2 regions of the Bacillus sp. FDAARGOS_235 genome follow, and region 1 is predicted to be linked to the other one. Evidence: riboswitches for the same ligand, from Rfam matches in the RefSeq annotation. Region 1 holds a riboswitch; the other holds the start of a gene.
The links. Region 1 has a riboswitch for S-adenosylmethionine ahead of A6J74_RS17460 (bifunctional O-acetylhomoserine aminocarboxypropyltransferase/cysteine synthase). Riboswitches for the same ligand answer to the same signal wherever they lie in the genome.
Positions count from the first base shown of each region.

Region 2: it holds a riboswitch for S-adenosylmethionine, as region 1 does, so the genes downstream of both, A6J74_RS14895 (cyclase family protein) here and A6J74_RS17460 (bifunctional O-acetylhomoserine aminocarboxypropyltransferase/cysteine synthase) in region 1, are expected to answer to the same signal.

Region 1 is NZ_CP020437.2:3,013,828-3,018,048, reverse strand. It holds gene metA (homoserine O-acetyltransferase MetA) at 1-408, opposite strand, end outside; gene A6J74_RS17460 (bifunctional O-acetylhomoserine aminocarboxypropyltransferase/cysteine synthase) at 392-1,690, opposite strand; SAM riboswitch class I at 1,783-1,887, opposite strand; gene A6J74_RS17455 (chloride channel protein) at 2,200-3,429, shown strand; gene A6J74_RS17450 (YjjG family noncanonical pyrimidine nucleotidase) at 3,473-4,168, opposite strand.
Region 2 is NZ_CP020437.2:2,537,953-2,542,173, forward strand. It holds gene A6J74_RS14885 (nucleotidyltransferase domain-containing protein) at 1-52, opposite strand, end outside; gene A6J74_RS14890 (PRK06851 family protein) at 174-1,283, opposite strand; SAM riboswitch class I at 1,435-1,547, shown strand; gene A6J74_RS14895 (cyclase family protein) at 1,633-2,265, shown strand; gene A6J74_RS14900 (hypothetical protein) at 2,294-2,674, opposite strand; gene A6J74_RS14905 (ATP-binding protein) at 2,905-4,131, opposite strand.

The sequences.
Region 1 (4,221 bases):
TGTTACATTCGTTTTTGAATACTCCATAATACGTTTAAGCTCTTCCCAATAATCTACTTCTTCAAAAGAAAGAGTTTCAACTGGTGCTCCTGTAATAATGAGCCCATCAAATTTTTCATTTTCAATATCACGAAACGTTTTATAAAAGCTTGTTAAATGGTCCTGCGCTACATTACGAGACAGATGTGATTCCATATGAAGCAAATGAACATCTAATTGCAACGGTGTATTTCCAATTAATCGAAGTAATTGTGCCTCTGTGTCTTGCTTCGTTGGCATTAAATTTAATATAGCAATTTTCAATGCCCGAATATCTTGTGTTTCTGCTCGTTCCTTCGTCATTACAAAAATATTTTCTTTTTGCAATACTTTACGAGCTGGTAAGTCTTTATCAATTATGATCGGCATGTTGTTTGCCTCCGACTAATGCCGCTTCTAAATCTGCAATAATATCAGAAACATCTTCTATACCAACCGATAAACGAATTAAATCAGATGTAACACCAGCTAAACGCTGATCTTCAGCACTTAATTGTCTATGCGTCGTACTAGCAGGATGTATAACACAAGTTCTTGCATCAGCTACATGCGTTACGAGAGTCGCTAGTTTTACATTTGCGATAAATTCTTTTGCTGCTTCTAATCCACCTTTAATACCGAAAATTAAAACTCCACTAGCACCTTTTTTCAAATACTTTTGTGCTAACGAGTAATTTTCATTACTATCTAACCCCGGATAATTCACCCATTCAATACGTTCATGGTTAGCAAGCCACTTGGCAACTGCGAGAGCATTTTCGCTATGACGCTCCATTCGTAAATGCAGTGTTTCTAAGCCTATATTGCTAATATACGCATTGAATGGGCTCATACAATTTCCATAGTCTCTTAACAGCTGAACACGTGCTTTCACAATATAAGCTGCTGCCCCGAAGTTTTGAACATAGCTTACGCCGTGATAACTTGGATCTGGTTCAACAAGCTCAGGATATTTCCCTTTTGTCCAATCAAAATTTCCTCCGTCAATTACAATGCCACCTAAAGAGCTTGCATGCCCATCAATATATTTCGTCGTAGAATGAACAATAATATTTGCTCCATGTTCGAACGCTTGGCATAAATAAGGAGTCGCTAATGTGTTATCAACGATAAAAGGTACTTCCAGCTCCTTGGCTGCATCTGAAAATTCTTTGAAATTTAAAACGTTCATTGCTGGATTTCCTAACGATTCTGCATAGATGAGTTTCGTCTTATCATTAGCAAGTGCCACAATTTCATCTGCTGCTAAATTTGGATTAAAGAACGTAACATCAATGCCAAGCTTACGTAAACTTACTCCAAATAAATTAAACGTCCCCCCGTAAACTGTTGAAGAACAAAGAAGATGATCTCCACTACTACAAATATTTAAAACTGCTAGCATAATGGCTGCCTGCCCAGAAGCTGTTGCAACCGCTCCTACACCGCCTTCTAAATCTGATAACTTCTGCTCGAATGCAGCTAGAGTAGGATTGCCAATACGCGTATATATATATCCTTCTGCCTCTAAATTAAATAGTGCTGCTAAATCATCCGACGTATCGTATTTATACGTTGTACTTTGATAAAGCGGCAAAACACGTGGTTCACCATTCTTTGGTGTATAGCCACCTTGCACACAAATCGTTCCTTTTCCCCATGATTCTCCCATCTCTCATTCTCCTTTCTTTTATACAAAATAAAAAACTGCCCCTTTCCTGAAAATAAGAAAGGAGCAGTTTGAAAACACGCTCTAAAGGCTCTTTCTTATCTCTCAGGATTATTACCTGCAGGATTTGGCACAATTCCGTTATACGGCTGTTGCCAAGGTTTCATCGGGCCTGTCCCTCCACCTTTTCTTGATAAGACTATGCAATTACCGTTGATTTTATAGCAATAATTTCCTAATGTCAATCGATTTTTCCGAATGTTCTAAAATAAACGTTAACAGTTTTTATAGAAAGCAACAAAAGAAATATATTCCATTCTATTTCAAAAAAGACCTTTAAAAAACTCAAATCAATCTATAAAATTAAATAAGTAACTTAAACTATAAATTCAAAAAATCGCCCTACATGTTGAATAAGCAATCCTCTCAAAAAGATACTATACATATTCAATCCATTTCACACTAACATCTGCAACCTTTTCCTACTAAAACTTGCATAACGGAGGTATAACATGACAAATACAAAAGACATGCATTATATAATCGTCTTATATGGCATTCTTCTAGGATCCATAGTAGGCGCTACAGTCTGGCTATTTTTAGTTACGATAAATATCGGGATCCATTTTATTTGGGGTTATTTACCTAGCGTTTTCTCTTCCCCCCCTTATTACACCCTTTGCGTAACCACAATCGGCGGGATTCTTGTTGGTTTATCACAAAAATACTTTGGTACATATCCACGTCTTATGCCAGAGGTTATGGATGAATATAAAAAAACAGGTAGGATTGAATACCGTTTTGTCCATCAAGCTACTTTAACTGCGATTATTGTCTTAATATTTGGGGCTAGTCTCGGTCCAGAAGCCGCACTTGTTGGAATTATTGGCGGACTTTGCACATGGGTTGGTGATCGCTTTAAATTTGCTTTAAAGGGAATGAATGAACTAACAGAGGTTGGAATTGGTGCTACTTTAAGTGTCATTTTTAATGCACCATTATTCGGTTACTTGGCCCCAAATGAAAATGAGAGTGAGCAAATTAACGAATTTTCTAAAGGAAAAAAAGCAATAGTATACTTAACTACTACTTTTGCAGGTTTTTCTGTTTATTTACTACTGAGTAAACTCGATAATCGAGGATCCTTTATTGTTGATTTTGGAGAAGGTTCACTTTCTTTCAATGAATGGATCGCATTTCTCCCGCTTGCTAGTATTGGTGCTATAATTGGTTTCTTTTACTTCAAATTAGAATTCATATTAGAGAAGTTAATTCATCCTTTTACAAAGTACAAAATTACACTTGGAATTATCGGTGGTATTTTATTAGGAATTGTAGGCACTTTTCTTCCGTACACATTATTTTCAGGGGAACATCAATTAAAAGAATTAGTTGTTGAATGGGGGCATTTATCCTTTTGGATACTACTTCTTTCAGGAGTTTTAAAGCTATGCATTACTGCCGTTTGTTTAAATACGGGGTGGCGTGGTGGACATATTTTCCCAATTATATTTTCAGGGTCAAGTATTGGATACGCTATAGCTTCTATTCTTCCTATAGATCCAGTAGCATCTGTGGCCATCGTAACGACAGCGATTTCGAGCTATGCGTTACGAAAGCCAATAGCTATAACTTTGCTATTACTTATGTTTTTCCCGCTTAATTTACTATTACCAATGCTCGGGGCAGCAGCGATTGGTAATGCATTTCCGCTTCCTAAACGGAACGAAACTACAAATTAATAAAAGTAGGCAGTAGGGACAAAAATTCCACTGCCTATTTTTGTTACACATGCCGCTTCAATAGAGCGTATAAATCTTCAAAACTATGCACTTCATATGTTGGCACAATCTCGCTATCATTTAATTTCTTTTCTGGATTAAACCAACAAGTATCAATTCCCGCTACATATCCACCTTTAATATCGGCGCTTAATGAATCCCCAATAATAAGCCCTTCCTCAGAAGCAAAGTTAGGAATCCGTTCAAAAACATAATCAAAATACTCTTTCATCGGCTTTTGAAAACCTGTATCTTCAGAAACAAAAATACCTTTAAACAATGAATGTAACCCTGCATTGCGTAAACGTTTATCTTGCGTCTTAGAAACGCCGTTTGTCACTATATATAAATCATACTCATTTTGAATTTGATTTATAAATTCAAATGCACCTTGTATGAGTTGATTTCCTTCTTCTAAGTAGCTACGGTAATTATTTTCGAATAATATCCCATCTACTTCTTCCCCGTACTCTTTGAATAAAATGGAAAACCGTGTATTTACAACTTCATCGCGGTTGATTTCGCCTTTTTCAAAAACATCCCAAAGACCTTTATTAACTTTTTTATAACGCGCTTCAACCTCACTAGTTAGAGGAATCCCTTTCTCCTCAAAAAGCATACGTAATGCCACTTTCTCCGTCTTCTGGAAATCTAACAGTGTATCATCTACATCAAACAACAATGTTTTATATTTTTTCATAAACCCCTCACACTCTCTTTTCTACAAAAACAAATTTAAGTAAATCGTATCAT
Region 2 (4,221 bases), 480 kb from region 1:
CATCATTCTCTTTTTCAATTCTTGCTAATTCCGCTTTAATTTTCTCTCTCATTTCATACCCTCTCCATTTTTTGATTATTTCCTTGGAAATTCGACAAATATATTACTAAGCTTACTACATACTAAAATAGCTGTCAGAAAATTCCCGACAGCCTACCAAAATCCCTTATTTTTTACTTGTTCTTTTCTGTTACACTAACCGCAATTCGTTCAAACTCTTTTTGAATTTCCTCTTTATATGCATCCACTTTTGAAAAATCCATAGCAGCAATATAAATTCGTTCTAATTTATCACGAACTGATTTTGCTTTTGCTAAGAAAGACATCGCCTCATTCATTTTTGCTTTATATTGAATGGAAACGTCACGAATTTCTGTAGCATACTTCTCATCCGTCCCCGGTTTAACAATAAGAGCATACATATCTATAATCTCATCACCCACGCGACTTGGAAAATATTCATGTGGTGCGGTACTATCAAAAATTGCAAATCCTAATTCTCTTACAATAACCATATCAAGACTATTCGGGTCAAATCCGCAATGATATACTTCAACGTCAAAACCTTTTTCTTCTGCTGCCTTCGATAACTTTTTGAGCATTGTTGATTTTCCAGAGCCCGGGCGTCCTTTTATAAAATAACGATGTGGCAATCCTTCTGTTAAATTAGGAACAAAATCAACTGCTCCTTTCGGTGTAGCTGCTCCTAAAAAGCGATGTTTCACAAGCGATTGTTTCCCTCCTTTATCTGTAAATAGCTTCTGAATCAGCTGATCTGTTAGTTCATTTGCTTTATTAAAATCAATGTTATTAATATATATTTTCTCCCACTCATCATGTATAATTAGCGCCTCGTGAAAACAAGCGTAAGCAGTTTGAAAAGCTTTGCTTGCTTCTGAAACAAATCGTTCAATTTCCACCTTCTGCTTTCTTAATTTATCTGAGTCCCAAGCAACCCCTAAATTGATATACTCCTCAACAACTCCTGGCATTTTTGGCTCGATAACATGCGGAGATGTTCCATCAACAATTCCTACTTTTAGCTTCGGGATAATTACACCATCAACCGATTTATTATCGGAAGAACAATGCAAAAGCTCAATATCATATCCTTTTTCAACCCATTCACGACCTATTGCCTTAATTAAAGAAGATTTTCCCGTTCCTGGACCACCCTTTAAAATAAACAACCTATCTAGCCCTTTTAAATTCTCTTCGTATAAATTATGAAATCCTCTAGCTGTATTACCACCAGCATAATAATTTAACACATTCCCTGTCACTGCACTCACTCCTTCGCAACAGTCTACTTACATAAGCTACAATATGCGAGCAACTTTATTTGGGTGAACACCTAATTTGTATTGCATGAAAAAAGGAAATGAATTACAATTCTAAATATCATGAATATTTCGAATTCCGAAACTGAATAAACCTTTATCAAGAGAGGCAGAGGGACCGGCCCTTTGAAGCCCAGCAACCTCAGTTTATAAGAACCGAATAGGTGCTAATTCCTGCAAAATGCATTGCATTTTGGAAGATAAAACGCAACTAGTATGTAAAGCCCATCTTTCTTGATCATGAAAGATGGGCTTTTTATTATTTGAAAAACATATATTGGAGGTATTTAAAATGAAAGTAATTGATCTATCACAAACGTTTGAAAATAATATGTCTCAATTTCCCGGAACACCAACAATCCAACTAGAAGCCATTACAAGCGTTGAAGAAACGGGATATCAAGTTACAGATTTCCATTCGGTCGTTCATGTCGGTACACATTGCGACGCTCCTGCGCATTTTATTTCTGGTGCAACAACGATTGATCAATTGCCCCTTGATCAGTTTGTAGGTGAAGCAGTTCTCATCGATGTCACTCATGTTCAAGAGAGAAAACTCCCTAAAGAAGTATTGCATAATGCCGACATAAAAAAAGACGATATTGTCATTTTCCATTCTAATCTATCTAATAAATGGAATACAGAAGCTTATGAGAAAGAAGCATTTTATCTTTCCGAAGAATTAGCTGAAGAACTAGTTGAATTAAAAGTAAAATCAGTCGGTTTAGATTTTATTTCTCCCGATGAGGTAACGACAGAAACATCACCCATTCATCACATACTGTTAGGCAATAATATTTTCTTAATTGAAAACTTAACAAATCTAGATGCTATTAAAGCGAAACGTTTCTTTTTCTCAGCAGCACCTTTAAAAATTAAAAATAGTGACGGTGCTTTCGCAAGGGCATTCGCTGTTATTTTTTAAAATATGGACTACAAAAAAGCAAAGATCATCACTGACCTTTGCTTCTATATTTTTTATTTACATTAAGGAAAAATTGTTCCAACCGGGGACGTACCCAAGCTAAATAATCTTTCTCTTTCTTCTTTGTACAAGCTATCTCTTCCCCATCTACCATTCCAACAAGTTCTAGCTCTAACAGTTGCCTCGTGAATGCTAGTATATTTACTTCTTCTGCTGGATACTCTTCTTTTAATTTCTCCTCAATTTCTCCCAATAAAAAACCGTCACGCATCATTGCCAATGCATCAATCCAAAGTGGCGGCATTTCATATTTTTCTCCTGTAATTGTATCTTTTACAATATAATTCTTTTGCTCTTTTCGAAATTGAATCGTGTGTAAGCATACAGTCGAATTTAATGTTAATTCCATCAATACCACCTCTTTCATCATATCTGCATAGAAAAAAGGATGCGCGGGCACCCCTTCTTTTCTTTTCATAACACTACCGAACCGTTACATGAGTAACCAATCTCATGTCGATATTTTCCTCCATTATAAACGAAGTATTTTATAAAAAAAACCCTTCTTGAAACATTTTATTAAATGTTTATATTTACACAAGAAGAACACTTTTCTGAAAAATATTTTCTTCTACTTCGCTACATCGTCGGTAAATAAATTTCCACTTTCGTTCCCACACCCATACTACTTTGAATCGTGATACTCCCTTGATGTTCTTTAATAATTTTATATGTAATCATTAAACCAAGCCCTGTACCATTCTCCTTCGTTGTGTAAAAAGCCTTTCCAATCTTCTCTAATTTTCCTGCCTCTATACCAAATCCTTGATCCTCGACAGCAATACACAAATACCCCTTAGTTTTTTCATATGCCCGAATATGAATATCCCCACCTTCTGGCATTGATTCTATTCCGTTTTTAATAATATTTAACAACACTTGTTTTAATTGTTTATCATCACCGTTTATAACGGGTAAGTTTCCATCTATTTGCAAATAAACTTTCACTTTATATTGACTCGCATAACTTTCCATTAACTGCACAACATATAAAAGGATTTCCCGTATGTTACACCATTCATAATTTGTTGGTTTCGGTTTTCCTAATAACATCAATTCGCTAACAAATCCGTTAATTCTCTCAATTTCTTGTAACATTATTTCATAGCTCATCATATCTTCAGGGTTTCTTTCTTTTTGCATTTGCGTAAACCCCTTCAAAGCCGTTAATGGATTTCGGATTTCATGCGCAATTGTTGTAGACATAGTCCCAATTACAGCTAAATTTTCCGTCTCTTTCATATTGTTCATCATTTCAACAACCGTTCTTACATAAGATTGAAATCGTTTCAACAAAGAATGTGAAATAATGAAATAGAATACACATAAGACAAGCGGAATCACAACTTTTAGATCTTGTAGTATCAATGTAAAAAGTACGTACTTTCCAATTACACTAAAGGAAACTAAATAAAAATATTTTCTGTTCACGAAAACCGGTGCAAATAAAATTAATAACATTTCTACCATACTACCATGTTCAAAAGCTCTATCCGTTCGCAAATAAATCATTAAATTATTTATAAGATTGATAAACATGTAGCCAAATAAAAATAAATATTTTATAGAATATACATAACCTCTTTTTTGAAGATACATTGAAATAGGGAATAATGCTATTACAAATATATATACGCCTATCCCAAGGCTTCCTTCTGGCCATCCTACCGTTGTTCCATTAATATTCATAGCAGGATATACAAAATAATATATAGCGTCATATGAAAAAAATATAATATAGAATAATAATATAAATACCTTTAAAGCTTTTCTTTCTTCATAAATCAAGCTCTTGTATTTGTTCATATAAAAACTCCCCTTGATCGATACGAAAAAAAATCCCCACCGTTATCTCCTTAAATTATAAGTATGAAATTGCTTTCAGGGCAATACGTA